Regions from separate parts of the Pseudomonas sp. S35 genome, predicted to be linked through region 3. Evidence: predicted binding sites of a transcription regulator. Region 3 holds the regulator's gene; each other region holds the start of a gene.
The links. The regulator sigma-54, encoded in region 3, starts transcription at its own class of promoters, with help from an activator protein. The targets are predictions, from matches to a motif close to ANTGGCATNNANNTTGCTNT.
Positions count from the first base shown of each region.

Region 1: a site for sigma-54 is predicted at 8,686-8,705, ahead of glnA (type I glutamate--ammonia ligase). Genes of this name have one in related genera too.
Region 2: a site for sigma-54 is predicted at 2,546-2,565, ahead of glnK (P-II family nitrogen regulator). Genes of this name have one in related genera too.

Region 1 covers NZ_CP019431.1:380,011-390,631, reverse strand. Annotated here, with positions in the region: gene PspS35_RS01665 (DUF2339 domain-containing protein) at 1-1,647, opposite strand, end outside; gene PspS35_RS01660 (glycogen/starch/alpha-glucan phosphorylase) at 1,790-4,240, opposite strand; gene PspS35_RS01655 (YkgJ family cysteine cluster protein) at 4,481-4,915, shown strand; gene typA (translational GTPase TypA) at 5,057-6,877, opposite strand; gene thiI (tRNA uracil 4-sulfurtransferase ThiI) at 7,017-8,471, opposite strand; gene glnA (type I glutamate--ammonia ligase) at 8,806-10,212, shown strand; gene PspS35_RS01635 (chorismate mutase) at 10,395-10,621, shown strand, end outside.
Region 2 covers NZ_CP019431.1:6,359,679-6,370,299, reverse strand. Annotated here, with positions in the region: gene PspS35_RS28925 (Abi family protein) at 8-940, opposite strand; partial or broken gene PspS35_RS28920 (magnesium chelatase domain-containing protein) at 1,225-1,866, opposite strand; gene PspS35_RS28915 (accessory factor UbiK family protein) at 2,092-2,352, opposite strand; gene glnK (P-II family nitrogen regulator) at 2,774-3,112, shown strand; gene PspS35_RS28905 (ammonium transporter) at 3,147-4,484, shown strand; gene PspS35_RS28900 (secondary thiamine-phosphate synthase enzyme YjbQ) at 4,695-5,120, shown strand; gene sutA (transcriptional regulator SutA) at 5,223-5,549, shown strand; gene PspS35_RS28890 (HAD family hydrolase) at 5,641-6,336, opposite strand; gene xerC (tyrosine recombinase XerC) at 6,333-7,232, opposite strand; gene PspS35_RS28880 (DUF484 family protein) at 7,235-7,951, opposite strand; gene dapF (diaminopimelate epimerase) at 7,965-8,795, opposite strand; gene lysA (diaminopimelate decarboxylase) at 8,799-10,046, opposite strand; gene PspS35_RS28865 (lipoprotein) at 10,056-10,226, opposite strand; gene cyaY (iron donor protein CyaY) at 10,465-10,621, shown strand, end outside.
Region 3 covers NZ_CP019431.1:1,151,444-1,162,064, reverse strand. Annotated here, with positions in the region: gene PspS35_RS05195 (ABC transporter substrate-binding protein) at 1-290, opposite strand, end outside; gene mlaD (outer membrane lipid asymmetry maintenance protein MlaD) at 302-769, opposite strand; gene mlaE (lipid asymmetry maintenance ABC transporter permease subunit MlaE) at 769-1,566, opposite strand; gene PspS35_RS05180 (ATP-binding cassette domain-containing protein) at 1,566-2,375, opposite strand; gene PspS35_RS05175 (KpsF/GutQ family sugar-phosphate isomerase) at 2,686-3,660, shown strand; gene PspS35_RS05170 (HAD family hydrolase) at 3,661-4,185, shown strand; gene lptC (LPS export ABC transporter periplasmic protein LptC) at 4,194-4,766, shown strand; gene lptA (lipopolysaccharide transport periplasmic protein LptA) at 4,753-5,286, shown strand; gene lptB (LPS export ABC transporter ATP-binding protein) at 5,286-6,011, shown strand; gene PspS35_RS05150 (RNA polymerase factor sigma-54) at 6,209-7,702, shown strand; gene raiA (ribosome-associated translation inhibitor RaiA) at 7,778-8,083, shown strand; gene ptsN (PTS IIA-like nitrogen regulatory protein PtsN) at 8,093-8,557, shown strand; gene rapZ (RNase adapter RapZ) at 8,560-9,417, shown strand; gene PspS35_RS05130 (HPr family phosphocarrier protein) at 9,434-9,706, shown strand; gene PspS35_RS05125 (ZIP family metal transporter) at 9,744-10,621, opposite strand, start outside.

The DNA of each region.
Region 1 (10,621 bases), 770 kb from region 3:
CTGCTCTGCCGACGCCTTGCGCAGTTGCGCGAAGCTGAACAGCAATGCGGCGCCGAGCAACAGCGCACCCAGCGGTGCACCGTCGAGCAGGCTGTACTCGCCAATGCGCAGTTCGCTGAGGAAGGCCAGCGCCGACCCCAATTGCAGCAACAAGCCGAACGCCCGCGCCAACGGCCGCTGCTGGCGCAAGCCGAGCCAGAAGATCCCGGCGCCTTCCACCGCCCACGCCGCAGCCGTCCAACGGGCATCGAGGCCCAGTGGAATCGCCAGGCTGGCAAAGATCACCCCCAGGGCCAGGCACGTTTCGGTCAGCAACAAGGCACGCCCGCCACTGAGCAACCGTGCCAGGCCCATGTAGATAATGCCCAGGCCCAGCGCGCTGAAGGCCGCAGCGAACTCCAGATGCTGTACCAAGGCGAACTGCAAGCCAAAGCCCACCAGCGGCGGGCCGAACAGCAGGCTGCCGTCCACGTAATCACCCTTGGCCGCCGACCAGCGCAGCAGCGCATCGCGGCCTTCGGGCGCGTCGCCCATTTCCAGCAATTTACGACGGGCGAACAACAGGCCGATGGCCAGGTACATCAGGAAGAACAGGATCAGGAACGGCTCAGTGCTCCACAGCAACTCCGGCGTGTAGGAACGCAGGCCCCAGGCGAAGCCGATGCCGAAGGTGCCGACAAACCCGATCAGGTTGAGCAAGCGCCAGGCCTTGAACCAGGCGATCGCGAGGATGCCGGCATTGAGCAGGGCGAAATAACTGAACAGCGCCACATGGTTGCCCGCGCCGGTGGATGTCAGGATCGGCGCCGCAAAGCCGCCCAGCGCCGCTGCGCAGGCCAGGCCCAAGGCATCCTGGGTAATCGCCAGGATCGCCGAGAACACCGTGACCGCCACCAGCAGGCCAAGCGCCGCACCGGGATCGATCAGCGGATGCAGGCGCATCGCGGCAAACACCGTCAGGTACAGCACCGCGATCCCGGTGCCTTGCAGCATCAACCCGTAGTTGCTGTTGCGCAGCCGCAGCCACCAACCCAGGCCGAGCAGGCCCAGAGCTGCAGCGGCTACTGCGGCATAACGCAGTTCGATCGGCACCACCATGCCTTCGGTGGCGTAGCGCAACAGGAACGCCAGGCCGAGGAACAACAGCACCACGCCGACACGCAGCACGGTGTTGCCACCAAACAGCCAATTGCGTGCGCCGCTGATGGCGCGTTCGATCAGGTTGGGGCCACGGGGCGCAGCAGGTTCTTGAGGTGGACGTGGCGTCGGGGCGGGCGCCCAGACATCGTCCGGCAGTGGCTGGCTCGGTTCGGCGACCATCGCGACAGGCGCCAATTCAGCCGGCAGTTCCCACACCAGCTCTGGCGCCTTGGCGACAGGTGTCGGCTCAGGGACAGGCGTTTCGACGATGACAGGGCTCATCGGCGTGGGCACTTCCAGTTGCCGCAAGCGCTCACCCAGGGCGATCAGCGCCTTCTGCGTGGTTTCCAACTGAGCAGCCTGCTGCTGCGCCTGGGTCGCCAGCTTCGACAGGCGAATCGCCTGGCCAATGCCCAACCCCAACAGCGCACCGATGCCCGCCTCGTAGAACGACTCATCGAGCGTCCAGCCGAGCACCAGGCCAATCAGCATGAAAATCCATTGCATGGTCGATATTCCCTAAGCAAACCGGCGCTCAGTATATCGACGCGCAACTAATGTGGGAGGGGCGGTGCGACGATTCCCAGTCGACATATCTGCAAACTGACACGCTGTCGCACCGCCCCTCCCACATTTGCTATCGCAGTGTTTAGTCCAGGGCTTTCCAGATTTCCGTAGCGTACTCGCGGATCGTCCGGTCCGAAGAGAACCAGCCCATCCGCGCCGTATTGAGCACCGCCGAACGCCACCACGCCTTGGAGTCATGCCAATGCGCTTCGACCCGCGCCTGGGCGTCCCAGTAGGAATCGAAGTCGGCACACACCAGGAAGCGGTCGTAGTCGATCAGCCCATCGATCAAGCCCACATACCGGCCTGGATCATCCGGCGAGAACACCCCGCCACGAATCGCCTGCAACACATCGTTGAGGCGATGGGACGCGGCGATATCCGGCCCGGCATTGAACTCGCCCGCATGTTTGCGCGCCTCCACCTGCTGCGCGCTGAGGCCGAAGATAAACATGTGGTCGGCGCCCACGCGCTCGTGCATTTCCACGTTGGCGCCGTCCATCGTGCCGATGGTCAGCGCACCGTTGAGGCCGAACTTCATGTTGCTGGTGCCCGACGCTTCAAAGCCGGCCGTGGAGATTTGTTCCGACAAATCCGCCGCCGGAATGATGCTTTCGGCCAGGCTGACGTTGTAGTTGGGCAGGAACACCACCTTGAGCAAACCGCGCACGGTCGGGTCGTTGTTGACGGTGCGGGCGATGTCGTTGGTCAGTTTGATGATCAACTTGGCCTGGTGGTAGCTGGCCGCGGCCTTGCCCGAGAAGATCTTCACCCGTGGTACCCAGTCGGTGCCCGGCTCGGCGCGGATCGCCTGGTACAGCGCCACGGTGTGCAGCAGGTTGAGCAGTTGGCGCTTGTATTCGTGGATACGCTTGACCTGCACGTCGAACATCGCCGCCGGGTTCACCGAAATGCCCAGGCGCTCGTGGATGATTTCGGCCAGTGCACGCTTACTGTGCAGGCGCTGGTCGGCGAAGGCTTTGCGGAAGGTCTGTTTCTCGGCGAAGGTTTCCAACTCGCCCAGGCGGGTTTCCATAGTGTCGAGGATGTCCGGGCCCAGGGCATCCACCAGCATCTGGGTAAGCTTGGGGTTGGCCTGGTACAGCCAGCGGCGGAAGGTGATGCCGTTGGTTTTGTTGTTGATGCGTTCCGGGTAGAGCTTGTGCAGTTCGGAGAACACCGTGCTGCGCATCAGTTGGGTGTGCAAGCCGGACACACCGTTGACGCTGTGGGAACCCAGGAACGCCAGGTTACCCATGCGCACGCGACGACCGTTGTCTTCTTCGATCAGCGACACGGCGCGCAGCACATCAAAATCGTGGATGCCTTTGGCGCGCAGCGAGTCGATGTGCTGGGCGTTGATCAGGTAGATGATCTGCATGTGCCGGGGCAGCATGCGTTCCATCAGGCCTACCGGCCAGGTTTCCAATGCTTCGGGTAGCAAGGTGTGGTTGGTGTAGGACAGGGTTTCGACCGTGACCTGCCAGGCCGCATCCCAGGCGATATCGTGCAAGTCCACCAGTTGGCGCATCAACTCGGCCACGGCGATGGACGGGTGGGTGTCGTTGAGCTGGATGGCGGCGTGTTCGCCCAGGCTCAGTACCGAGCCGTGCATGTTCTTGTGCCGGCGCAGCAGGTCTTGCAGGGAAGCGGAGACGAAGAAGTATTCCTGGCGCAGACGCAGTTCCTGCCCTGCTTCGGTGCTGTCGGCCGGGTAAAGCACCCGTGAGATGCTTTCGGCACGGGCCACTTCGGCGACGGCGCCCAGGTGGTCACCGGCGTTGAAGCGCTCCAGGTGCAGGTCTTCCACGGCGCGCGCACGCCACAGGCGCAGGGTGTTGACGCTGGCACCGCGCCAACCGACCACCGGCGTGTCGTAGGCAACGGCGCGTACCGTTTCGTTGGGCGTCCACACCTGGATCAGCTTGCCGGCGGCGTCCGGCAGGGTTTCGACGCTGCCGCCAAAGCCGATCGGATAGATCACCTCAGCACGCTCGAACTCCCACGGGTTGCCGAAATCCAGCCAGCGTTCGGTCTGCTCCTGCTGCCAGCCATCGACAATCGCCTGGCGGAACAAGCCGTGCTCGTAACGAATGCCATAACCGTGGCCGGCAATGCCCAGGGTCGACATGCTTTCCATAAAGCACGCGGCCAGACGGCCCAGGCCACCGTTACCGAGCGCCGCATCGGGCTCCAGCAGGCGGATGCGTTCAAGGTCGACGCCCAGCTCGCTGAGCGCTTCGCGGGCAATCTCCAACACACCGAGGTTGCTCAGGCTGTCGTAGAGCAAGCGGCCGATGAGGAACTCCAGGGAGAGGTAATACACCCGCTTCTGGCCTTTGCGGTAGATGCGCCGCGTGTGGTCCATCCAGTGATCGACCATCTGGTCGCGCGCGGCCAGGGCAATGGCTTCGAACCAGTCGTGGTCGAAAGCGTGATCCGGGTCCTTGCCCACCGCGTAGGTGAGTTTGGTCAAGACGGCATCGCGAAATGCGGCTACCTCTGCTTCTCGTGCAAGTGGTTCCTGAGACATCAATTGCGACCTCGGGCGAGATAGAAGGAGTTGCTAGAGCCTAGACGGTCTGACAGACGGTAGACGCTCTGGTTCGGCACTTTTTTAACGCATTTACCTTTAGCGGGTTTTGATGCATTGGCCGTGCCTGCTTTTGAACAAAGCGCACCTTCGGGCCGAAAACCGCAAAATATTGTTCAAAAAATCACCAATCCCGGTATGATCGCGCGCCCGGATACCGCCCCACCTTTTGGAACCCTGATGAAGCCTCAACTGATCGCCGCCGCGGAACTTGACCGTCTCGAGACCTGGCAGAAATATTCCGCCCACATGTGCGGTGGCTGCGTGTCCAGCTGCTGCACGCTGCCGGTCGAAGTGAAGATCAAGGACCTGATCCGCATTGGCATCGTCGATGAGTTCGAGCGCGGCGACCCGCCGAAGAACATCGCCAAGCGGTTGCAGAAAGAAGGCATCGTCGAGCGCTACAACAACAAATCCGAGATTTTTACCCTGCAGCGCATGAGCAACAACGACTGCCTGTACCTGGATCGTAAGACGCGCTTCTGCACTATTTATGACAAGCGCCCGGATACCTGCCGCAATCACCCGAAGATTGGGCCGCGGCCGGGGTATTGCGCGTACAAACCCAAGGAAGTGGTGCGCGAGACCAACTTCCGTACTCTCGATAAGTTCTGATCCAAATTTTGTAGTGTTTTGAAGGGCCTCATCGGGGGCTTGCTCCCGATGAGGCCAGTACAGCCACCCCAAAAACTGCAGACATAAAAAAACGCCCCCGGCCTTTCGACCGGGGGCGTTTTTCATTCAGCCTGAGTTAAATCAGTTCTTGGCTTTCTTGGCAGCGCGGGTACGCTCGCCTTCGTCCAGGATCTTCTTACGCAGGCGGATCGACTTAGGCGTGACTTCGCACAGCTCGTCGTCCTGGATGAATTCCAGGGCCTGTTCCAGGGTGAAGCGAACAGGTGGAACCAGAGCGATGGTTTCGTCTTTGCCCGAAGCACGCATGTTGTCGAGCTTCTTGCCTTTGGTTGGGTTGACGCCCATGTCGTTGTCACGGCTGTTCAGACCAACGATCTGACCGTTGTAGATCTCTTGACCGTGCTCAACGAACAGCTTGCCACGCGCCTGGAGGGTTTCCAGGGAGTAGGTCAGTGCCTTGCCGGTTTCTACCGATACCAGAACACCGTTCTGACGGCCGGACATGTCGCCGGACTTCATGGTGTCGTAGCGATCGAAGATCGAGGTCAGGATGCCAGCACCGTTGGTCAGGGTCAGGAACTGGTTACGGAAACCGATCAGACCACGAGCAGGGATGTTGTATTCCAGACGCACACGGCCTTTGCCATCCGGCACCATGTTGGTCAGGTCGCCTTTACGCAGACCCATCTCTTCCATCACCTTGCCCTGGGATTCTTCCGGGGTGTCGATGGTGACGTTTTCGAACGGTTCCTGCTTCACGCCGTCAACCTGACGGATGATCACTTCTGGACGACCAACGCCCATTTCGAAGCCTTCGCGACGCATGGTTTCGATCAGTACCGAGAGGTGCAGCTCACCACGGCCGGAAACCTTGAACTTGTCAGCCGAGTCGCCTTCTTCAACGCGCAGTGCAACGTTGTACAGCAGCTCTTTGTCCAGACGTTCCTTGATGTTACGGGAAGTCACGAACTTGCCTTCTTTACCGCAGAAAGGCGAGTCGTTTACCTGGAAGGTCATGGAAACGGTTGGCTCGTCAACGGTCAGAGGCTTCATCGCCTCAACGTTGTCCGGCTGGCACAGGGTGTCGGAGATGAACAGGGAGTCCATGCCGCTCACGCAGACGATGTCGCCAGCGAAAGCTTCTTCAACGTCGATACGGTGCAGACCGTGGTGACCCATCAGCTTCAGGATACGACCGTTACGCTTCTTGCCGTCGGCGCCGATAGCAACAACCGGGGTGTTCGGCTTGACGCTACCACGAGCGATACGGCCAACGCCGATAACACCCAGGAAGCTGTTGTAGTCCAGTGCCGAGATTTGCATCTGGAACGGACCATCACGGTCAACTTTAGGCGCCGGTACGTTGTCGACGATCGACTGGTACAGCGGGGTCATGTCTTCAGCCATGTCGGTGTGTTCCAGACCGGCAATGCCGTTCAGGGCCGAGGCGTAGACGACTTTGAAGTCCAGCTGTTCTTCGGTGGCACCCAGGTTGTCGAACAGGTCGAAGATCTGGTCCAGAACCCAGTCCGGACGCGCGCCTGGACGGTCAACCTTGTTGATGCACACGATCGGACGCAGGCCGGCTTCGAAAGCCTTCTTGGTCACGAAACGGGTTTGCGGCATAGGGCCGTCTTGAGCGTCAACCAGCAGCAGAACGGAGTCAACCATCGACATTACGCGTTCTACTTCGCCGCCGAAGTCGGCGTGGCCCGGGGTGTCCACGATGTTGATGTGGTAGCCGTTCCAGTTGATAGCGGTGTTTTTAGCCAGGATGGTAATACCGCGCTCTTTTTCCTGGTCGTTGGAGTCCATCACGCGCTCGTCGTTGAGCTCGTTGCGCTCCAGGGTGCCGGATTGACGCAGGAGTTTGTCTACCAGGGTGGTTTTACCATGGTCAACGTGAGCAATGATGGCGATGTTACGTAGATTTTCGATCACTTGTGTATCTCGATCAGAGGATTCGGTGTGCTGACAGGTCGTGGCAGCGATTAACAGTAGAGTCAGGCCTTGCCGTTACAGCTTGACGGCAGAGTCGGGGGGCCGGTGACGCAGGCCACAGGCAAACAGCCCCGGGCTCTTAGCTCGGTCGATAAACGCGCACATTGGCATGCCCCTCACTGAGCAAATGGTGGGCATGCAGGCGACTCATCACGCCTTTGTCGCAATACAGCAGGTACTGACGGCTGTCATCCAGTTCCTTGAAACGCGCGTTCAATGCATAGAACGGCAGCGTTTGTACGTCGATGCCAGGAATTTCCAGCGGCTCATCTTCAGCGGCATCCGGGTGACGGATGTCGACAACGATCTGGCCGGCCAGGGCTTCGCTGACTTCTTCGATCTGCACATCCTGGCCCAGTTCATCGATCACACGATCGATCGGGACCAGCTTGGCGTTCTGGAGCGCACGCTCCAGAACCGCCATATCAAACTGTTGTTCTTCATACTCCACGCGGTTGCGCTTGGCGTGGGTCTTGGGGTTCACCGAGATGACCCCGCAGTATTCAGGCATATGCTTGGCAAAGTCGGCGGTACCGATTTCTTCTGCCAAATCGATGATGTCCTGCTTGTGGCTGGCGATCAGCGGGCGCAGTACCAGCTTTTCGGTTACGCAGTCGATCAGCGACAGGTTGGGCAGCGTTTGGCTGGACACCTGGGAAATCGCTTCGCCCGTCACCAGCGCGTCGATCTGCAACTGGTCGGCAATGCGGGACGCAGCGCGCAACATCATACGCTTCAATACTACGCCCATATGACTGTTATCGACTTTTCCGAGAATTTCGCCCAGCACTTCCTCGAACGGCACGCTCACAAATAGCACGCGCTGGGAGCTGCCGTACTTCTTCCAGATAAAGTGCGCGACTTCCATCACGCCCAATTCGTGTGCACGCCCGCCCAGATTAAAGAAGCAGAAGTGGCTCATCAGGCCGCGGCGCATGATCTGGTAGGCCGCCACCGTGGAATCGAAACCGCCGGACATCAATACCAGGGTCTGTTCCAGGGCGCCCAGCGGGTAGCCGCCGATGCTGTTGTGCTGGCTGTGGATCACAAACAACCGTTGGTCGCGAATTTCCATGCGCACTTCAATTTGCGGCGCTTTCAAGGAAATTCCGGCGGCACCGCACTCGCGACGCAGCTTGCTGCCGACGTATTTCTCCACATCCATGGAGCTGAATGGGTGCTTGCCGGCGCGCTTGCAACGCACCGAAAAAATCTTACCCTCGATCTCACTGCCAAAGTGCTGCTTGCACTTCTCGGTGATGTCGTCGAAGTCGCCCAGCGGGTACTCGTCCACCTGCAGGAAATGCGCGATGCCCGGCATGCAGCTCAGGCGCTCGGTCATGTCCTTCAAGGCTTTGGCGTCGGTGACACGGGTTTCCAGTTCGAGGTTGTCCCACACGCCGTTCACCACCACAGCCGGGTCCAGATCGCGGAGCACGGCACGGATGTTCTTGGCCAACTGACGGATGAAACGCGTCCGTACCGGTCGGCTTTTAATGGTGATCTCGGGGAAGACTTTAACGATTAATTTCATGGAAACAGCGCGCGCCGGGCCTGCTGAAAAAGGGGGGCGCGGATTATAGCGGAAATCGCTCAAGGTTTAACCAGTTAATATGCACCACACTCGCAACGCACTAAAGCAGTGCATCTTGAGGCGATTTCGCCACATTGCGGTGCGCCATTTTCGGTCTTTTGTCGCAATGCACCTTTATAGGGGCGTTTTTGGAGCAAAAAACCCATGTTGGCGCACTGGCATGCAATTTGCTCTCTTGTGAGGCAGGTTGCCATGGCGGACTATCCGCGCCGGCATCACCCACATTCTAAGGGCTAACTCCACTACCCCAGCCCGAAGCCACCCGGAGGACACTATGTCGAAGTCGGTTCAACTCATCAAAGATCATGACGTTAAATGGATTGATCTGCGCTTCACGGACACCAAAGGCACTCAGCACCACGTGACCATGCCGGCTCGCGACGCGCTGGATGATGCTTTCTTCGAAGAAGGCAAAATGTTCGACGGTTCCTCCATCGCTGGCTGGAAAGGCATCGAAGCCTCCGACATGATCCTGATGCCGGACGACAGCACTGCCGTGCTCGACCCGTTCACCGAAGAAGCCACCCTGATCCTGGTGTGCGACGTGATCGAGCCTTCGACCATGCAAGGCTACGACCGCGACCCACGTGCGATCGCCAAGCGTGCCGAGGAATACCTGAAGTCGACCGGTATCGGTGACACCGTATTCGTAGGCCCGGAGCCAGAGTTCTTCATCTTTGACCAAGTGAAGTTCAAGTCCGACATCTCCGGTTCCATGTTCAAGATCTACTCCGAACAAGGTTCGTGGATGTCCGACCAGGACGTGGAAGGCGGCAACCATGGCCACCGTCCAGGTATCAAAGGTGGCTACTTCCCAGTTCCGCCATTCGACCACGACCACGAAATCCGTACCTCCATGTGCAACGCGATGGAAGACATGGGCCTGGTCATCGAAGTGCACCACCACGAAGTGGCGACTGCCGGCCAGAACGAAATCGGTGTGAAGTTCAACACCCTGGTGGCCAAGGCTGACGAAGTTCAGACCCTGAAGTACTGCGTACACAACACTGCCGTTGCCTACGGCCGTACCGCTACCTTCATGCCTAAGCCTTTGTACGGCGATAACGGTTCGGGTATGCACGTTCACCTGTCCATCGCCAAAGATGGCAAGAACACCTTCGCTGGCGAAGGTTATGCCGGCCTGTCCGACACTGCCCTGTACTTCATCGGCGGTATCATCAAGCACGGTAAGGCCCTGAACGGCTTCACCAACCCGTCGACCAACTCCTACAAGCGTCTGGTCCCAGGTTTCGAAGCGCCAGTGATGCTGGCCTACTCGGCACGCAACCGTTCCGCTTCGATCCGTATCCCTTACGTGTCCAGCCCGCGTGCTCGCCGTATCGAAGCCCGCTTCCCGGACCCAGCAGCCAACCCATACCTGGCCTTCGCTGCCCTGGTCATGGCCGGCCTGGACGGTATCCAGAACAAGATCCACCCAGGCGACGCCGCCGACAAAAACTTGTACGACCTGCCGCCTGAAGAGGCCAAAGAGATCCCACAAGTGTGCGGCAGCCTGAAAGAAGCCCTGGAAGAGCTGGACAAGGGCCGTGCGTTCCTGACCAAAGGCGGCGTGTTCAGCGACGACTTCATCGACGCTTACATCGGCCTGAAAAGCGAAGAAGAAATCAAGGTTCGCACCTTCGTACACCCACTGGAATACGAGCTGTACTACAGCTGCTGATCCGGTAGCGCTGCTTGACGTAGCGCGATGAAAAGGGCCTCCTTCGGGAGGTCTTTTTTTGCCCGCAATTCACGCAAGGCAAACGCACAAAGCAGGGTAGCTCCAGACTGACCCAGCTCTTAATCTGCAAACCCAATCAAAAATGTGGGAGGGGGCTTGCTCCCTCCCACAGGAGATCACTCTTGAAGTTTCGATTTGTGTTCGCTCTGTTGTTCGTCAGTGCCACTGCGACTGCCGCGCCACCCACGCTCGAACCGCTGCTCAACAGCATCGCCGAACGTTTGGAGATTGCCGACCAAGTGGCCCTGAGCAAATGGGACAGCAAAAAGCCTGTAGAAGATAAAAAGCGCGAACAAGAAGTGATCGCCAGCGTCGCCGCGCAGGCACCGAGCTACAAGCTGCCACCTGG
Region 2 (10,621 bases), 1.4 Mb from region 3:
TAGGTCTTTAAGTCCAAAAAGGGTCCAACTCCCAGTCAGTTGGAAATCCTGCCGAACTTAGCTTCCCTTTTATTGCTGGATATTTGTTTGTAAGGTCGACTACGAACTGACATATAGCTATGTTTAAATTCAGTGACTTATTGATGACGTGTAGCAGCCCCAAAAAATGATATATTCTGTTTGGGTGAGATGGCAAATAATGTGGTGAGAACAGGTTAGTGATTTCCACCGGTTCTCGATAGTTTCCGTTCCAAGCCCGATTGTGGTGGGCACATACGTTCCGAATATCTCTAATTAACGTAATCCAATTGTTTAGATTTTTAAGGTTTCGAGCACCAAATTCTTTAGCCAATAGATCGAGCTTGTTGTTTGGTGGTGCTCCAAATAAATTTTTCTTCAAGCTACTATAAAATGTTTTTATATTCCCAAAAGTTGTCAGTTCGGAGATTGTCCAAAACGGAGGGAGTTGCTTGAAGTCAGGGTTGGTTTTGTTGTAATAGGTCGATTTGAAATGTAGAGCGAATGGGATTCTAGACTGTTGGAACTGAGAAGCAAGCCCAGACCTTACCGAGTTTATATTGGTTTCGAAAAGTGCATCGTCCAGATACCAAAACGGGTTTCCTGTATGTGCAGTTACTACTTGGTCAACTTTAGTTCGCAGTTTAATCTCTATGCGGCCAATGATAGAAAATAAAAAATTTCTCAGTTCTTCATCAAATCTATAAATTTCTACGCCATGTTCAAAAGTTGATCCTGCTTCATAGCAAGAATTGACCTCGTCGTAGAATGGCCAAAGGTAAATTTTAAATCTAAAGTAATTGATATTCTCTAAAGTTGACTGTGCTTGATTTGGGTCAGTGACAGTTAAACCTTTGGCTTGGAGGAAGGGGATGAGCCCCACTGGGTCGATGTGCGGCTTGAGGTATTCTGAATAGCTCATTTTTTTGCCAAAAAAAAGCCCAATGACTTCCTTGTTAAAGGACGTATCGGGCGTTGTTGGGATTCAATCTATCACAAAAAACAGGCTTGTCAACCCTTTCCTTGGATTCAGATTTGTTTGTGGCCAGCATTCTGCCCCTATGATCATAGCTTTTCTCCTTTTCGCGGGTTTTGCAAGGAAATGACGCTAAATGGGAACATTTTGCAGTCCAGCCCGTTGCGTTAACCCAGCAACTCTGAGTCCTTGATCTGATTTTTATGGGGTCTAATGGTTGCTTAAAAGAACAGGTTATGCGCACCCGCTGCGGCGATCAGCAGGGCGCGCTTTGCCGACAGTTGGCCCTGCACTTCGCTCAAGTCTGGGTAGGGTTTGTTCAGGTACAGCAAACCATCGGACTTGTAGGGCTCAATCGGCACGTGCCCATTGAGGTGCGCCACCACTTGCAACAAGTGGTCTACCGCAATCACCTTCAACCCCGACGCCAGGCACGCCTCCTCGGCATTCGCCCGAGGCACTATCACGGTGCGCCCGGCCTTGCGCGCCGCCAAAGCCGCCGGTAGCACGCCTTTCACCGCACGCACTTCACCGGACAACGCCAACTCACCCAGGCATTCAATGTCATCGAGCATCAACGCTGGCACCTGCACGCTGGCGGCGAGGATCCCCAGGGCAATCGCCAGATCAAAACGCCCGCCGTCCTTGGGCAGGTCGGCGGGCGCGAGGTTGAGGGTGATGCGGCGCGCGGGGTATTGCAGGGCCGAGTTGAGGATGGCGCTGCGCACGCGGTCTTTGCTTTCCTTGACGGCGGTTTCGGGCAAACCCACCAGTGTGAGGGACGGCAAGCCATTGGCCATATGCACTTCGACGGTGACGGCAGGGGCTTCGACGCCGATCTGGGCGCGGCTGTGGACGATGGCGAGGGACATGCTCGTTCCTTGAAATGGGCGGCCGCTTCCTGCGGTTTTTCAAGGGTAGATGAGGTGGGGGAGTGCAGCGTGGGGGAGGTTTTACAGAACGTATCCGAGGTGCAGCGCAAAACAAATGTGGGAGCGGGCTTGCTCGCGAATGCAGTCTGTCAGACACGAAGATGCTGACTGATCCAGCGCATTCGCGAGCAAGCCCGCTCCCACATTTTGACCGAGTTGCCTCAGTTACTCGGCAGTGTTGGTCAGCCGCGCTTCCAACTCTGCCACCTTCGCCTCCAGGCTCTCCAGCCGCGCACGCGTGCGGGCGAGCACCACCATCTGGCTGTCGAATTCTTCCCGGCTCACCAGGTCGAGTTTGCTGAAGCCGCTTTGCAGCAAGGCCTTGAATTGGCTTTCGATTTCATTGCGCGGCAGCGCGGTGTCACCGCTGAACAGGCGAGAGGCGTGGCCGCTCAGGGCGTCGAGGAGGTCTTTGGGCGCGAGCATGGGAAGTATTCCGGAAACTGTTGGCGGGCAGTGTATCACGCAGCGTCTATAGTCTTTTTCACGGCCTGCCGCGCACGCTTTTCGCGCATCAGGCTGGGCGAAGGCGCACCGTTTTCGTGCGCATTGCGGTCGCCAACTGGCCCGGCGGGTGGGGTTAAGTGGACAAAGGACTGATTTCAGTGATTTTTACGGAGCTGGCAAGGTTTCTGCTTAGACGATCATGACCCATGCACTGATGCAGTCGCTGTGACGAATGCAGTGCGCCGACGGATCAGGGGTACAGGTTTCGTCACCAGTGGTTAGCTGGCGCCGCAATGGCAATTGCCCTTGCGACGACGCGTTACAAAGCCAGGCACTGCGCTTAGACTTGAGACGGGTTTGTTTTCCTGGGGCAAGTCCACCAATTCGGGAGAGAGTTTTCATGAAGCTAGTCACTGCCATCATCAAGCCGTTCAAGTTGGACGATGTACGCGAGTCGTTGTCCGAGATCGGCGTGCAGGGCATTACCGTTACTGAGGTCAAGGGCTTCGGTCGGCAGAAGGGTCACACCGAGCTGTATCGCGGCGCTGAATACGTCGTCGATTTCCTGCCGAAGGTGAAGATTGATGTCGCCATTGACGACAAGGATCTTGACCGGGTTATCGAGGCGATAACCAAGGCTGCCAACACCGGCAAGATCGGTGACGGCAAGATCTTCGTGGTCAATCTGGAACAGGCTATTCGCATCCGTACCGGCGAAACCGATACCGACGCAATCTAAGCCGCCAAACCCCAACGCCCCAGGAGAAAACAATATGACTCTGCGTAAATTCGCAGGGCTCGGAGCCCTGTTGTCCATCGTAATGCCAAGCCTGGCCATGGCGGCAGACGAAGTGGCTGCTCCAGTCCTCAACTCCGGCGACACCGCCTGGATGCTGACCGCCACCGCATTGGTGCTGTTCATGACCATCCCCGGCTTGGCGCTGTTCTACGGCGGCATGGTCCGCTCCAAGAATATTCTGTCGGTGATGATGCAGTGCTTCGCCATCACCGGCCTGATCAGCATCCTGTGGGTCGTCTACGGCTACAGCATTGCGTTCGATACCACCGGTATGGAACAGGGTGTGGTCAACTTCAACTCCTTCTTCGGCGGCATGGGCAAGGCGTTCCTGGCGGGCGTGACCCCGGCCAGCATCACCGGGCCTGCGGCGTTGTTCCCTGAAGCCGTGTTCATCACCTTCCAGATGACCTTCGCGATCATCACCCCGGCGCTGATCGTCGGTGCCTTCGCCGAGCGTATGAAGTTCTCTGCGATGCTGATCTTCATGGGCATCTGGTTCACCCTGGTCTATGCGCCGATCGCGCACATGGTCTGGAGCGGCAACGGCGGCCTGATGTGGGACTGGGGCGTGCTGGACTTCGCCGGCGGCACCGTGGTGCACATCAACGCCGGTGTGGCTGGCCTGGTGGCGTGCATCGTGCTCGGCAAGCGTAAAGGCTTCCCGACCACCCCGATGGCCCCGCACAACCTGGGTTACACCCTGGTGGGCGCGGCAATGCTGTGGATCGGCTGGTTTGGCTTCAACGCCGGCTCCGCTGCTGCGGCCAACGGCACTGCCGGCATGGCGATGCTGGTGACTCAGATCGCCACCGCCGCCGCCGCGCTGGGCTGGATGTTCGCCGAGTGGATCACTCACGGCAAACCAAGCGCACTGGGTATCGCCTCGGGTGTGGTCGCAGGCCTGGTAGCCGTTACTCCGGCTGCCGGCACTGTTGGCCCGATGGGCGCCCTGGTGATCGGCTTGGTGGCCGGTGTGGTCTGCTTCTTCTGCGCGACCAGCCTCAAGCGCAAGCTGGGCTATGACGACTCCCTGGACGCATTCGGCGTGCACGGTATCGGCGGCATCGTCGGTGCCATCCTCACCGGTGTATTTGCAGCCCCTGCATTGGGCGGCTTCGGCACCGTGACCGATATCGCGGCTCAAGTCTGGATCCAGTGCAAAGGTGTCGGCTTCACCGTGATCTACACGGCGATCGTCACCTACGTCATCCTCAAGGTGCTCGACATGGTCATGGGCCTGCGTGTCACCGAAGAGGAAGAGGCTGTCGGCCTCGACCTGGCACAACACAACGAACGCGGCTACAACTTGTAAGTATGCGTAAAAAAATGCCCGGCTTGCCGGGCATTTTTTTGTCTGATGTTTGTCAGTCGTAACACGCTGTGCCGGTTTTTGCGCTGAGTTTGGGGTGAGGCGCCCATGGCGTTTTTCAGCGTGCGAATGTCTTACAGGCATGTAGGCATATTCGATACTTTGTTTTTTCCCAGAGCGCGCTAGAATGCGCGCCGATGGGCGGAGAACTGTATGTGGCAACAGACCCTGATTACCCTGCGGGCCAAGCCCCGGGGCTTTCACCTGGTGACCGATGAGTTGCTTGCCGGCTTGCCTGAACTGAAGGCGTGTCGTGTGGGCCTGTTGCACCTGTGGTTGCAGCACACCTCGGCGTCGTTGACCGTCAACGAGAATGCCGACCCGGCGGTTCGCCGTGACTTCGAGCGTTTTTTCAACTCGCTGGTGCCGCAAGGCCGCACCGGGTTCGAGCACAACGACGAAGGTCCGGACGACCTGCCGGCGCACTTCAAGGCCAGTCTCCTGGGCTGCCAGCTGAGTTTGCCGGTAAGGGCCGGCCGCTTGGCGATGGGGACCTGGCAAGGGGTTTATCTGGGCGAGCACCGTGATCACGGCGGTGCCCGTAAAGTCCTCGCCACCTTGCACGGTGATGGGGCATAAGCCACTGGTTATCCAGTGGATGTTGATTTTTTCCCGGTGGCCTCGACAGAGGGTAAAGCTGGGCTATAACTAATCTGCTTTTCGCAAGTCATGAGGTAGAACATGAGCGACGATGATCTGGAAAACGACGAACTCGAAGTAGGTGACGAAGACGACACCGAAGAAGGTCTTGAAGCGGCGGCTGATGACGTTGCTGAAGACGACGGTGGCGATGATGCGCCTGCCCCGGCTGCCAAAGGTAAAGCCAAGGCGGCTGTTTCGGTAGATGAATTGCCGAGCGTTGAAGCCAAGAACAAAGAGCGTGATGCCCTGGCCCGCGCGATGGAAGAGTTCCTCGCTAAAGGCGGCAAAGTGCAGGAAGTCGAGGCTAACGTGGTGGCCGACCCACCGAAGAAGCCGGATAACAAGTACGGCAGCCGACCTATCTGAGGTCTGCTTCCTGCTTGTAAAAAAGCCCGCCGTCGCTGCGGGCTTTTTCATGCCTGATGATTTATTGGAACCTTGTGGTTATCCCAATGTGTTACTGCCACTTGCGGAGCAATTCCGGTAGCTCGGTCAGACTGCGAATCTGCGCATCCGGGCGCTTGTCTGCTTCCCATGCTTTGTCCGTCGGGTTGAACCACACCGCGCGAAGCCCGGCCTGCTGGGCTCCGGCAATGTCATCCCCTGGGTGATCGCCGACGTGCACCGCCGCACTGGCATCGACGCCACCGCGTTGCAACGCTGCCTCGAACAATCGCGCATCCGGCTTGGCGATGCCGATATCCTCCGCACGCAAGGCAAAGTGGAAATAGTCCGCCAGGCCGACGCGCTGCACATCCGCGTTGCCGTTGGTGATCACCCCCAGCAGGAAGTGCTGGCGCAGCGCCTGCAACATCGGTTCGGCTTCGGGAAATACGGTGAGCTGGTGACGTGCGTGGATGAAGGCCTCGAAGCACACATCGGCCATCTCCGTGGCTTGTGGCTGTGGGTATCCGGCCTCCTCGAAGGCGTGCATCAGCACCCGGTGGCGCAGCACGCTGATGCGGTGTTTGAGCTCCGGGTGACGCTGCAACACCTGTTGGCGCAGGCTGGCGAAATGCTCCAGGGGCAAGTCGCCTACCTTGGAAGCATTGACCGCCAGCCATTCACGCATCGACGCTTCAGCGCTGATGATGACCGGCACGTTATCCCAGAGCGTGTCGTCCAGGTCGAAAGTGATCAGCTTGATACTCATGAGTCGCCGCCCTTGATGCGTTTGGCCCGTGGATGGGCGCTGTCGTACACCGTTGCCAGGTGTTGGAAGTCCAGATGGGTGTAGATCTGCGTGGTCTTGATATCGGAGTGGCCGAGCAGCTCTTGCACGGCGCGCAGGTCCTGGGATGACTCCAGCATATGACTGGCAAACGAGTGCCGCAGCATATGCGGGTGCAGGTTCTGGCCCAGTTCGCGCTCGCCGGCGGTCTTGACCCTTATTTGTATCGCCCGTGGCCCGAGGCGCCGGCCTTGCTGGCTGATAAATACCGCATCATCCGCCGGGTTGGCCAGCGCCCTGAGTGGCAACCACAGTTGCAGGGCTTCGCGGGCCTTTCTGCCCACCGGCAACACGCGGGTCTTGCTGCCCTTGCCCAGCACTTGCACCAAGCCGTCTGCCAGGTCCAGTTGGTCGAGGTTCAGGCCGGTCAGTTCCGACAGGCGCAGGCCTGAGGAATAGAACAATTCGAGGATGGCCTGATCGCGATGGGCGAGAAAGTCATCCTCCACGGCACCGTCCAGCAATTGCAGGGCGCGGTCAGTGTCCAGGGTCTTGGGCAGGCGCCGCTCTCCTTTGGGTGGAGACAGGCCATTGGCGGGGTCGTGGTCGCACAGGCCTTCGCGGTTGAGGTAGTGATAGAGCCCCCGCACCGCCGACAGCAGGCGTGACAGGCTGCGCGAGGACTGACCTTGCTGGTGCAGGCGTGCGATCAGACTGCGCAGGCTCTGGATGTCCAGGGCTTTCCAACTGGTGACCTGCTGTTTTTCGCAGTACGCCAGGACCTTGTTCAAGTCCCGCCGGTAAGCCTCCAGCGTATGGGGCGACACCTGGCGCTCGTTGCGCAGGTGAGCGCAGTAAGCGTCCAGTTGCCGTTCCATCGCTAGCGCACCGCGCGCAGGGCAGTGGTGAAGCGCGGTAGAACGCGGCCCAGCACTTCGGCGATGTAGGTCAGGAACAGCGTACCCACCGAGCTTTTATAGTGCGCAGGATCGCGGCTGGCGATGGCCAGTACGCCGTGCAAACCTTGATAGGTGAGGGCGACGACGGCGGTGGAGCCGATCTGTTTGCGCTGTTCGGCACCAAACAGGAAGTCCAACTCATGCTCGCGCAAGGTGCCGCTGATGGTCTTGCCTTCGCAGAGCAGGCCGCCAATTGCAGTTTGCGCGTCGCTGCCGCTGACCCAACGACCTACCGGCATCGGGTTGTCGCTGAACAGGATCAGGCTGACAAACGGCACCTGGAAGTCCTGGCGCAGGCTGTCTTCCACCGCGATCACGGTTTCTTCCAGGCTGGTGGCATCCATCAGCGCCAGAATCAGGCGACGGGTCTTGTCGAACAGGCGGTCGTTGTCGCGGGCCACGTCCATCAGATGCGAGAGCTTGTGACGCATCTCGATATTGCGCTCGCGCAGGATCTTCATCTGGCGCTCCACCAGCGACACGGTGTCGCCGCGCTGGTGGGGGATGCGCAGCGCCGGCAGCAGTTCTTCGTGCTCGACGAAGAAGTCCGGGTTCGCCTCAAGGTACGCCGCGACAGCAGCGGCCTCCAGACTTTCGCTCGGGGTTGCGGGTGCGGGTACTTGAGGCTTATCGGTCATTAGCTTGGCTCACTCATAGACGGACCTGTCCTTCGTATACACGCGAGGCCGGCCCGGTCATCAGCACCGGGTGGCCTGGGCCTGCCCATTCGATGGACAGGCGTCCACCGGGCAGGTCGATCAGCAGCGGCGAATCCATCCACCCTTGGCTGATCGCGGCCACGGCAGCGGCGCAAGCACCGGTGCCGCAGGCCTGGGTTTCGCCGGCGCCGCGTTCCCACACGCGCAATTGTGCGCGGGAACGGTCGATCACCTGCAGGAAGCCCACATTGACCCGTGCCGGAAAGCGCGGGTGGTGTTCGATCTTCGGCCCCAGTTCATGCACGGGGGCGTTGTTGATGTCGTTGACCCGCAGCACGGCATGGGGGTTGCCCATGGACACGGCAGCGATGTCGACCGATTGGCCATCCACGTCCAGTGCATAACTGACGGCCTGCTCGGTGGCCTGGAACGGAATATCCGCCGGCACCAGGCGCGGCGCGCCCATGTTGACGCTGATCTGGCCGTCGCTGCGGATGTCCAGTTCGATCACGCCGCTCTTGGTCTCGACGCGGATCTGGCGCTTGGCGGTCAGGCGCTTGTCCAGCACAAAACGTGCAAAGCAGCGCGCACCGTTACCGCACTGTTCCACTTCGGAGCCGTCGGAGTTGAAGATCCGGTAACGGAAATCAACCTCCGGGTTGCTCGGCGCCTCGACGATCAGCAGTTGGTCGAAACCAATCCCGGTATGCCGGTCGCCCCACTGTTTAGCGTGTTTGGGCAGGATGTGCGCGTGCTGGCTGACCAGGTCAAGGACCATGAAATCATTGCCCAACCCGTGCATCTTGGTAAAACGCAGCAGCATGGCTTACTCCGGCAGCAGGCTTTCGCCAGCATACAACTCGGCTACCGTCTCGCGGCGACGCACTTCAAACGCTTGATCACCGTCCACCAGCACCTCGGCGGTACGGCCGCGGGTGTTGTAGTTGGAACTCATGACAAACCCGTAGGCACCGGCCGAATGCACGGCCAGCAGATCGCCTTCTTCCAGGGCCAACTGGCGATCCTTGGCCAGGAAGTCGCCGGTTTCGCAGATCGGGCCGACGATGTCATAGGCGCGGGCTTCGCTTTCGCGAGGCGTCACGGCGGTGACATTCATCCAGGCCTGGTACAGCGCCGGGCGGATCAGGTCGTTCATCGCCGCGTCGACGATGGCGAAATCCTTGTGTTCGGTATGCTTGAGGTACTCGACCTGGGTCAGCAGCACACCGGCGTTGGCGACGATATAACGGCCTGGCTCGAACATCAGCGTCAGGTCGCGGCCTTCGGTGCGCTCGCGCACGGCTGCGATGTAGTCGGCAATCAGCGGCGGCTCTTCATCGCGATACCGCACGCCCACGCCACCACCGAGGTCGATGTGGTGCAGGTAGATGCCGCATTCGCCCAGGCGGTCGATCAGCGCCAGCAGACGGTCGAGCGCATCCAGGAACGGCGGCAGGGTGGTCAGTTGCGAGCCGATATGGCAGTCGACACCCAGCACTTCAAGGTTTGGCAACTGGGCGGCGCGGATGTACACGTCTTCGGCGTCGGCAATGGCGATGCCGAACTTGTTCTCTTTGAGACCGGTGGAAATGTAAGGGTGGGTGCCGGCATCGACGTCCGGGTTGACGCGCAGGGAGATCGGCGCGCGAACGCCCATCTCGGCGGCCACGACTTGCAGGCGCTCCAGCTCGTCCGTGGACTCGATGTTGAAGCAATGCACGCCGACTTCCAGGGCGCGACGCATGTCTTCGCGGCTCTTGCCGACGCCGGAGAACACGATCTTGTCAGCCTGGCCACCTGCGGCCAGTACCCGCTCCAGCTCGCCACGGGAAACGATGTCGAAACCGGCGCCAAGGCGCGCCAGGACATTGAGTACACCGAGGTTGGAGTTGGCCTTGACCGCGTAGCACACCAGGTGCGGTACGCCGTCCAGTGCGTCGGTGAAGGAGCGATATTGGGCTTCGATGTGCGCACGTGAGTACACGTACGTCGGGGTACCAAAGCGCTGGGCAATCGCGGACAGCGCCACGCCTTCCGCGAACAGCTCGCCGTCCCGGTAGTTAAAAGCGTCCATGAAGTTCCCTTATTCGTAGGTGTCGTGCTTATGCGCTTTGGATGGCTTTTGCGACGATTGCGCCTGTTCGTTCGGGTCTTTGCTGTCATCTGGCAGGTACAGCGGGCCTTTTTGACCACAGGCACTAACGAGGCAAGCGACCGCGACGAGCGCAGCAAGGGAAGAGATCAGGCGCTTCATGGCGAAATCCTTGAATATGCATTAATTGCGCCCGAGTATACCGACCACCCGCCGGCTTGCCTATGCGCTGAAATACCCGTCCGGCGGGGGTTTGCCGAGATTGTCGAGAAACGTCCTACGCTTGAAGGGGATATTTCATTCCGCCATTCGTGATGAAATCGGTATCCTTTGCAATCGGCGAAGCTCGCCCGTATGGTGCGGCGCTTGAGCAAAGCCAGACACTTTTGAGGTTGCCACAATGAGTTTGACCGAAGCCCGTTTTCACGACCTGGTGGATGCGACCCAGCAGGCGCTGGAAGATATTTTCGACGACAGCGGCCTGGACGTGGACCTGGAAAACTCGGCCGGCGTGCTGACTGTCAAGTTCGAGAGCGGCCAGCAACTGATCTTCAGTC
Region 3 (10,621 bases):
AAGTTTTCCTGGAACGTTTGCATTTGCGCTGGCGTGGCCTTGCGCGAATATTTGACCGTCATGATGCTGCGCGAAATGCCCTCAGCGTCGACGACCGGGCCGACGATGGTGTTCAGCGCTTCGTAGAACTTGGTCGGGTCTTGCTTGTACTGTTCTTTGTTGGCCGTCAGGTCAGCCAACATCTTGCTGGTCGTGTCCTGCACCAGTTCGTGTGCAGAACCTGCCGCGTTGGCCATCAATGGCAGTGCTGCAAGCAGTACCAGCAGGCCACGTCGCAAGGTAGAGATCATGAACAGATTCCTCATTTGGCGTCTTTATTGACCGTATTGAGCAAAAATTTTCCGATCAGGTCTTCGAGCACCAGCGACGACTGCGTGTCGTGGATGGTCGAACCATCCTTGAGCAGTGCTGTTTCACCGCCCACGCTGACACCGATGTACTTCTCGCCCAGCAGCCCCGCAGTGAGGATAGATGCAGTGGAGTCAGTCGGCAGATTATCGACCTTCTTGTCCAATTGCATCGTCACTCGCCCGGTGAAACTGTCGCGATCCAGATCGATTGCCGTGACCTTGCCGATGGTTACACCGGCCATGGTCACTTTAGCTCTGACAGTCAAACCGGCGATATTGTCGAAGTACGCGTAAAGTTTATAGGTATCGGCGGTAGGGCTGGCCGAAAGGCCGCTGACTCGCAGGGCCAGCAACAGTAAAGCCAGGATGCCAGCCAGCAAGAAAAGGCCGACACCGATTTCCACAGTGCGGTTTTGCATCAGAAATCTCCAAACATCAAGGCGGTCAAAATGAAGTCAAGGCCCAGTACCGCCAACGAGGCGTACACAACGGTCTTGGTGGTGGCACGACTGATCCCTTCTGAAGTGGGCTCACAGTCGTAGCCTTGGAATACGGCGATCCAAGTCACTACAAAAGCGAAAACGATGCTTTTTATGATGCCGTTGAGTACGTCACCGCTGAAAGTCACGCTGTTTTGCATGTTGGCCCAGTAGGAGCCGTCGTAGACACCCAGCCAGTCAACCGCTACCCACGAACCACCCCAGATACCGACCACGCTGAAGATCATCGCCAGCAGTGGAAGAGAGATGAAGCCGGCCCACAGGCGCGGGGCAACAATGTATTTGAGCGGGTCCACGCCGATCATTTCCAGGCTAGACAGCTGTTCGGTGGACTTCATGTTGCCGATTTCGGCAGTCAGCGCGGAACCCGCGCGCCCGGCGAACAACAGCGCAGTCACCACCGGCCCCAGTTCCCGCAACAGCGTCAGCGCGACCATCTGCCCCACCGCCTGCTCCGAACCGTAGCTGGACAAGATATTGAAACCTTGCAACGCCAGCACCATGCCGATGAACACCCCGGAGACCACAATGATCACCAGGGACATCACGCCCACCGAATGCAGTTGCTTGAGCAGCAGGCCGAAGCCACCACCAATACCACCGCGGCCGAGCAGGGCATGGAACAGAAAAATGGTCGAACGACCCAGCACTTCGACGATGTCGATGCCGGAGCGACCGAAAAGGCGAACCTTCTCGATAAGAGATGTCTTGCGCATCAGCGCTTCCCCAGAAGATCTGAGCGGTAATCCGCTGCCGGAAAGTGAAAAGGCACAGGGCCATCGGGGTCGCCAGTCATGAATTGGCGAATACGCGGGTTATCGGCGTTCATCAGTTCTTCAGGCGTGCCCTGCCCCAGCACCTGGCCATCGCCCACTACATAGAGGTAGTCGGCAATGCTCGCGGTTTCTGCAAGGTCGTGGGAGACCACGATGCTGGTGATGCCCAATGCATCGTTGAGCAGGCGGATCAGGCGCACCAGAACGCCCATGGCGATTGGATCCTGACCGACGAACGGCTCGTCGTACATGAGAATCTGCGGGTCGAGGGCAATGGCGCGCGCCAGGGCCACGCGGCGCTTCATGCCGCCGGACAGCTCATCGGGCATGAGGTCGATCGCACCACGCAGGCCTACGGCCTGCAATTTCAGCAACACAATGTCACGAATCATTTCATCGGACAGCTGGGTGTGCACCCGCAGCGGGAACGCCACGTTCTCGAACACATCAAGGTCAGTGAACAGCGCTCCGCTCTGGAACAGCACGCCCATGTGCTTGCGCGCATCGAACAGATCGCTGCGCGACAGCGTCGGCAGGTTCTGGCCGTTGACCCACACCTCGCCTGCGCTGGGGCGCAATTGCATGCCCATCAGGCGCAACAGGGTGGTTTTACCGCAACCGGACGGCCCCATGATGCCCGTGACCTTGCCGCGGGGAATGCGAATATCGACGTTATTGAAGATGCTGCGCGTCCCGCGCTTGAAGGTCAGTCCCTTCAGCTCGACCGCGTAGGCGTTATCGGCACTCATCTAAACTCCTTGGGATGCAGCCTCTCACTCAGACACCACGCATGCGACAAACGTTTGCAACGGTTACGCAATAGATAGCCACATGGGCTGGGCGGACCGAACTGGCGGCGAACTATATCACTGCTGACACAGGGCGCCCAAGGCCGGAACAGTGCTAGTTCAGATTCAGGACAGGTAAAAAACGTTGCCGGCTATGTTACTGATCATGAATCTTAAGCAACTGCGGAATAAAGCCTGACGAACTTGCGTGAGGGAATTGATCATTACCGCTATAATCGCCGACTTTTCGTCAGGCTATACGATTTCAGACATGAGCCAATCCAGCGACCTTATTCAATCCGCACAACGCACTATCCGCCTCGAGCTTGAAGCCGTAGAGGGCTTGCTGGCCCATATCGACGCGGATTTCGTACGCGCCTGCGAGATGATTCTGGCCAGCAAGGGCCGCGTTGTCGTGGTCGGCATGGGCAAATCGGGCCACGTCGGCAACAAGATCGCCGCCACACTGGCGAGCACTGGGACCACGGCGTTTTTCGTGCATCCAGCCGAAGCCAGCCACGGCGACATGGGCATGATCACCAAGGATGACATCATCCTGGCGCTGTCCAACTCTGGCACCACCAACGAAATCGTGACCCTGCTGCCGCTGATCAAGCGCCTGGGGATCAAGATGATCAGCATCACCGGCAACCCGGAATCGACGCTGGCCAAGGCCGCCGAAGTGAACCTGAACGTTCACGTGGCCCACGAGGCCTGCCCACTGAACCTGGCGCCGACCTCCTCCACCACTGCAGCCCTGGTCATGGGCGACGCATTGGCCGTGGCATTGCTCGAAGCCCGTGGGTTTACCGCTGAAGACTTCGCGTTTTCCCACCCCGGCGGCGCCTTGGGCCGCCGCCTGCTGCTGAAAGTGGAAAATGTCATGCACTCGGGCGATGAACTGCCTCACGTGCAGCGCGGTACGTTGCTGAAGGACGCGCTGATGGAAATGACACGCAAGGGCCTGGGCATGACCGTGATCCTGGAGACCGATGGCCGCCTGGCCGGCGTGTTTACCGACGGTGATCTGCGTCGCACACTGGACCGCACCATCGATATCCACACGGCCACCATTGACGCGGTAATGACCCCTCACGGCAAGACCGCACGCCCTGAAATGCTCGCAGCCGAAGCATTGAAGATCATGGAAGACCACAAGATCGGCGCGCTGGTGGTGGTCGATAGCGACGACCACCCGGTTGGCGCCCTGAACATGCACGACTTGCTGCGTGCGGGAGTGATGTAAATGACCAGCGACCTGCTGCAACGCGGCAAACACATCAAGCTGGCGATTTTCGACGTCGACGGCGTGCTGACCGATGGCCGCCTGTACTTCCTCGAAGATGGCAGCGAATTCAAGACATTCAACACCCTCGACGGCCAGGGCATCAAGATGCTGATGGCCGCGGGCGTACAAACCGCCATTATTAGCGGTCGAAAAACCCCGGTTGTGGAACGCCGCGCACAAAACCTGGGGATTCCTCACCTGTATCAAGGCCGCGAGGATAAACTGGTGGTCTTGGACGAGCTTCTTGGCCAACTCAACCTAAGCTATGAGCAGGTCGCCTACTTGGGCGATGACCTGCCAGACTTGCCGGTCATTCGCCGAGTGGGCCTGGGCATGGCCGTTGCCAATGCAGCCGCGTTTGTCCGCGAACACGCCCATGGCATCACCACTGCCCGTGGCGGCGAAGGTGCTGCCCGTGAGTTCTGCGAGCTGATCCTGCGCGCCCAGGGCCGCCTTGAAGCGGCCCACGCCGCCTACTTATAGAGCGTTTTATGCTGAGCAAAAAGATTCGCAACTTCCTGCTATTCGGGGTCATCGCCGCGCTGTTCCTGGCGGTGGGCTACTGGAATATCAGCCCGGAGCGCTTCCTCGACCAGCCTGCTGCGCAGGTAGATGAAGGCGCTATCGACTATTACGCCACCAACGCCTACAGCGTGCAGTTCCTGCCCGACGGCAAGGTGCAGTACGAAATGACGTCGGACAAGGTCGAGCATGTGAAGGCCTCCGAAATCACCTTGCTGACCAACCCGGACCTTAACCTGTACCGCGGCACCGAATTTCCGTGGCACGTCACCAGCAAGCGTGGCGAGGTCAACCCGGACGGTACCGAGGTGGAACTGATCGACTCGGTGCGCGTTGCGCGCACCGACGCAAAGAACCGTGACACGGTGATTACTACCAGTCGCATGACCGTATTCCCGCAGAAGCAATATGCGCAGACCGAGCAAGACGTTAGAATCGACGGCGCTGGCGGTGTATCGACTGGCAAGGGAATGAAAGCGTATTTGAAAGAAAGCAGGATACACCTGCTATCGAACGTAAGAGGACAGTATGAGGCTCGTTAAAACTCTCCCTATTTTGCTCGGCTTGGGCGCAGCACTGGGAAGCGTGAGCGCCTGGGCTCTGCCGAACGATAGCCAGCAGCCGATCCACATTTCTGCTGATGATGCGCAGTTGGATGACAAGCAAGGTGTTGCCACCTATACCGGCGGCGTCATCATCACCCAAGGGTCGATGAAGATCACCGGTAATACCGTGACACTGACGCGCACCCAAGCCGGTGACATCGACGTCGTGACCTCGGTGGGCAACCTGGCTTACTTCGAACAGAAGCAGTCCGCCACCGACACCGGCCCGATGAAGGGCTACGGCAAGACCATCCAGTATCATGCCCAGCAGAATCGTATCGTGCTGATCGACCAGGCCAAGGTGCTCAGTCCAGATGGCAACTCCACGGAAGGTGAAAAAATCACTTATGACACCGTGAAGCAGGTTGCCAACGCCGGCCGCGCCAATGGCACCAAGGTAACTGCGCCACGCCCACGCATCGACATGGTTATCCAGCCGAAGAAGAAGGCCGAGTAATGGCAACCCTGAAAGCCCAGCATCTGGCCAAGGCCTATAAAAGCCGTCAGGTCGTGCGCGACGTCAGCCTGTCGATCGACAGCGGCCAGATCGTCGGCCTGCTCGGCCCCAACGGCGCCGGCAAGACCACCTGCTTCTATATGATCGTCGGCCTGGTCCAGGCGGACCAGGGTCGCGTACTGATCGACGACCTGGATGTCAGCCACCAGCCGATGCACGGCCGCGCCCGTGCCGGTATCGGCTATCTTCCACAAGAAGCGTCGATCTTCCGCAAACTGTCGGTTGCCGACAACATCATGGCGATCCTCGAGACCCGCAAGGAGCTCGACCGCGATGGCCGCCGCAAGGAACTGGAAAGCCTGCTGCAGGAATTCCACATCAACCACATTCGCGACAACCTTGGCATGAGCCTGTCCGGTGGCGAACGTCGTCGCGTGGAAATCGCCCGCGCCCTGGCCACCGCCCCCAAGTTCATCCTGCTGGACGAACCGTTTGCAGGCGTCGACCCGATCTCGGTCGGCGACATCAAGCAGATCATCCATCACCTCAAGGCGAAGGGAATCGGTGTATTGATCACCGACCACAACGTGCGTGAAACCCTCGATATCTGCGAAACCGCTTATATCGTCAACGATGGTCAACTGATCGCCGAAGGTGATTCCGCGACCATCCTGGCCAACGAACTGGTCAAGGAAGTGTACCTGGGTCACGAGTTCCGCCTGTAAAGCCACGCGCAAGAACACGGCGGCGGCAGGTCGTTTGCCCACTGCGCGGGAACCAATGAAGACCTCCGGATTTTTATTGTTACCGCGCTCTAGGCAAAGCCCTCGATATCAGGCATATAATTTGCTTATGTTTGGCGCTCACGCGCCCTGTCGTGGATGGCGCATTGCGCCGGCGAATAAGGTGTTAAGCCCCTGCCATGAAACCATCGCTAGTCCTGAGAATGGGCCAGCAGCTGACGATGACACCGCAGCTGCAACAGGCCATCCGCCTGCTCCAATTGTCGACCCTGGACCTGCAACAGGAAATCCAGGAGGCCCTGGAGTCCAATCCGATGCTCGAACGCCAGGAAGAAGGCGACGACTTCGACAATGCAGACCCATTGGCTGACAACATCGAGCAAAAACCCAATGCCGACGTGCAGGAACCGTCCTATCAGGAAACCGCCCCTACGGTGGACAACCTTGAGGAAGGTGACTGGAACGAACGCATTCCCAACGAGCTCCCGGTAGACACCGCCTGGGAGGACGTCTATCAGACCAGCGCCAGCAGCCTGCCCAGCAACGACGACGACGAGTGGGACTTCACCACCCGCACCTCCGCCGGCGAAAGCCTGCAGAGCCATCTGTTGTGGCAACTGAACCTTGCACCGATGTCGGATACCGACCGCCTGATCGCCGTGACCCTGATCGATTGCATCAATAACCAGGGTTATCTGGACGAGACACTCGAAGAAATTCTTGAGGCGTTTGACCCGGAACTCGACATCGAGCTGGACGAAATCGAAGCCGTCCTTCACCGCATCCAACAATTCGAGCCTGCCGGCATCGGCGCCCGCACCCTTGGCGAATGCCTGCTGCTGCAACTGCGACAGCTGCCCGCTAAAACCCAATGGCTCACTGAAGCACAGCGCCTGGTCACCGACTATATCGACCTGCTGGGCAGCCGCGACTACAGCCAGTTGATGCGCCGCATGAAGCTCAAGGAAGACGACCTGCGCCAAGTGATCGAACTGGTGCAGAGCCTCAACCCGCGCCCTGGCTCACAGATCGAGTCCAGCGAAGCCGAATACGTAGTCCCTGACGTGATCGTGCGCAAGGATAACGAGCGGTGGCTGGTGGAGCTGAACCAAGAGTCGGTGCCACGCCTGCGGGTCAACCCGCAATATGCAGGTTTTGTTCGCCGGGCCGACACCAGCGCCGACAATACCTTCATGCGCAACCAGTTGCAGGAAGCGCGCTGGTTCATCAAGAGCCTGCAAAGCCGCAACGAAACCTTGATGAAAGTTGCTACCCAGATCGTCGAGCATCAGCGCGGCTTTCTGGAGTACGGTGACGAAGCAATGAAGCCGCTGGTTCTGCATGACATCGCCGAAGCGGTAGGCATGCACGAATCAACGATTTCCCGAGTGACCACGCAAAAATTCATGCATACCCCACGTGGCATATATGAGCTGAAATACTTTTTCTCCAGCCATGTAAGCACCTCCGAGGGCGGTGAATGCTCGTCCACGGCAATCCGCGCGATCATCAAAAAACTGGTTGCTGCGGAAAATCAGAAAAAGCCGTTGAGTGACAGCAAGATCGCTGGTTTACTGGAAGCACAAGGCATTCAGGTCGCCCGTCGAACCGTCGCCAAGTACCGCGAATCCCTTGGGATCGCGCCTTCCAGCGAGCGTAAGCGTTTGATGTGACGGGCGGGCCACAGCGTTCCAGTGGCAGGCACTTTTGCCTGTCGCTTTATGCACTGGCAACGAAGGAGAAGCTGTATGCAAGTCAACATCAGTGGACACCAGCTGGAAGTCACCAAACCCCTGCGTGAATACACCGAGAGCAAGCTGAACAAGCTGGCGGGGCATTTTGACAAGATCACCAACGTGCAGGTCATCATGGAGGTCGATAAGCTGAAGCAGAAAATCGAGGCCACCCTGCACGTACCGAATGCCAAGCTCGTCGCCAATGCGGAACATGAAGACATGTACGCGGCGATTGACTCGCTCTACGACAAGCTGGACCGCCAACTCATAAAGCATAAGGAAAAGAATCTGCACCTGATGCAAGGTACAGGTCGTTAACTCCCCCCAATGATCCGACTTGAAACCATCCTGACCCCCGGCCGTTCCCTCGTGAACGTGCCGGGCGGCAGTAAAAAGAAAGCACTCGAACAAATTGCCAACCTGATCGCACGTGAAGTGCCGAGCCTGGAGATGCAAGACGTCTTCGATGCGCTGATCGCCCGTGAAAAACTCGGCTCCACGGGTTTTGGCAACGGCATCGCCATTCCTCACTGCCGCCTCAAGGGCTGCGAAACGCCCGTCAGCGCCCTGCTGCACCTTGAAGCCCCCATTGACTTCGATGCCATCGACGGCGCCCCGGTTGACCTGCTGTTCGTTCTGCTGGTTCCGGAAGCAGCCACCGATGCGCACCTGGAACTGCTCCGGCAGATCGCCAGCATGCTCGACCGCAAGGAAGTGCGCGACAAACTGCGCAGCGCCAGCAGCAACGAGGCGCTGTATCAAGTTGTCCTGGATGAACAGAACGGGCAGTAATCATGCGTTTGATCATCGTCAGCGGCCGCTCTGGCTCGGGTAAAAGTACCGCCCTCAACGTTCTTGAGGACAACGGTTTCTATTGCATAGACAACCTTCCAGCTGGCCTGCTGCCGGAACTGGCGGAACGCGCGCTGATCCATACCGAACTGGCGCAACCCCTGGTCGCCGTCTCGATTGACGCCCGCAACCTGCCTAGCCACCTTGAGCGATTCCCACAATTGCTTGAAGAGGTACGCGCCAAGCACATTCATTGTGATGTGCTGTACCTGGATGCCGACGAAGAGACGCTGCTCAAACGCTTCTCTGAAACCCGTCGCCGCCATCCACTCAGCAGCCCTCACCGTTCTCTGGCCGAAGCCATCGAGGACGAAACCAAGTTGCTGGGTCCGATAATTGACCTCGCCGACCTCAAGATCAACACCACCAGCCTCAACCTGTACCAGTTGCGCGATGCCATCAAGTTGCGCCTGCTGAACCAGCCAGAGCCTGGCACGGCATTTCTCGTCGAGTCGTTCGGCTTCAAGCGTGGCATGCCAGTGGATGCGGACCTGGTGTTCGACGTGCGCTGCTTGCCCAACCCCTACTGGAAACCCGAATTACGCGACCAGTCCGGGCTGGACCAACCTGTGGCGGAGTACCTGGCCGCGCAGCCGGATGTGGAGGAGATGTTCCAGGACATTTCCAGCTACCTGCTTAAATGGCTACCACGCTTTGCCGCGAGCAATCGGGCCTATGTCACCATTGCCATTGGCTGCACTGGCGGCCATCACCGCTCGGTGTACCTGACCGAGCGCCTGGGCCAAGTGCTGCAACAAACCCTCAAGAACGTCCAGGTTCGCCACCGCGACCTTAGCTGAAAGGAACACCTGCGCGATGCCCGCTCTGGAAATTGAAATCATCAACAAATTGGGCCTGCATGCCCGCGCCTCGGCCAAGTTTGTCGGCGTCGCCGGGCAGTTCCCTTGCCAGATCAGGGCCGGGCGCACACCGCAGAGCATGGTCGACGGCAAAAGCATAATGGCGATGATGATGCTGGCGGCCGGCAAGGGCACCAAGATTCATTTGAAGACCGAAGGCGAGCAAGAACAGGAAGCGATGGACGCACTGGTGGCGCTGATCAACAACTTCTTTGATGAGGGTGAGTAAGCTCACCCTTTGAGACAGGCGTGAAGCGGTAACGGCTTCAGCCCAATGCAGTATCCATCGCCATCATCAAGCAAAACCCAACGCACAACCCCAGGCTGGCGAGCTTTTCGTGGCCATTGCGGCGTGATTCCGGGATCACCTCATGCGTCACCACCAACAGCATTGCACCGGCGGCCAGCGCCAGGCCCAAAGGCAACAACACCTCGGCCAGGCTCACCAGCCAAGCGCAGAGCACGGCAAACACCGGCTCCACCAAGCCTGACGCAGCGCCAATCAGGAATGCCTTGGCCCGCGACATCCCTGCCCCAGCCAACACCAACGCAATCACAAGCCCCTCGGGCACGTCCTGCAAGGCAATGCCCATAGCCAGGCTATCGGCGTCCGGCATGCCGCCGCCGGCCGAGACGCCAACCGCCATGCCTTCCGGGATGTTGTGGGCAATGATGGCGAACACAAACAACCAGATGCGCGGCGCAATCACCGGTTTTTCCGGCGTGCCCACCAGCATTTCCGGACTGGTACCGGAGACCTTGCGGTCAACCAGATACAGCCCGAACGCTCCCAACATGATTCCAAAGCTGATCAACCCGCTCGCTCCCCAGGGCGTAAGCCCGAGGCTTTCAGCAGCGGCGATACCCGGCACCACCAGCGAAAAAGCGGTGGCCGCAAGCATTACGCCAGCCCCAAAGCCCAGCAGGGTATCGCTCACGGCCACCGGCATCCGCCGAATCACCAATACAGGAACCGCGCCCAGCGCCGTGCCGAGCGCGCAGATCGCCCCGCCCTGCAATGCGCGCAAGATACGCGGTTCCAGGTCCAGCCAGGCCAGCCCGTGGGCCACCAGCAATGCAGTACCTGCCAGCAGCAGCAGCGAGCCAAGTGCATAACGAAACATTCGCACACTGCCGATCGCCA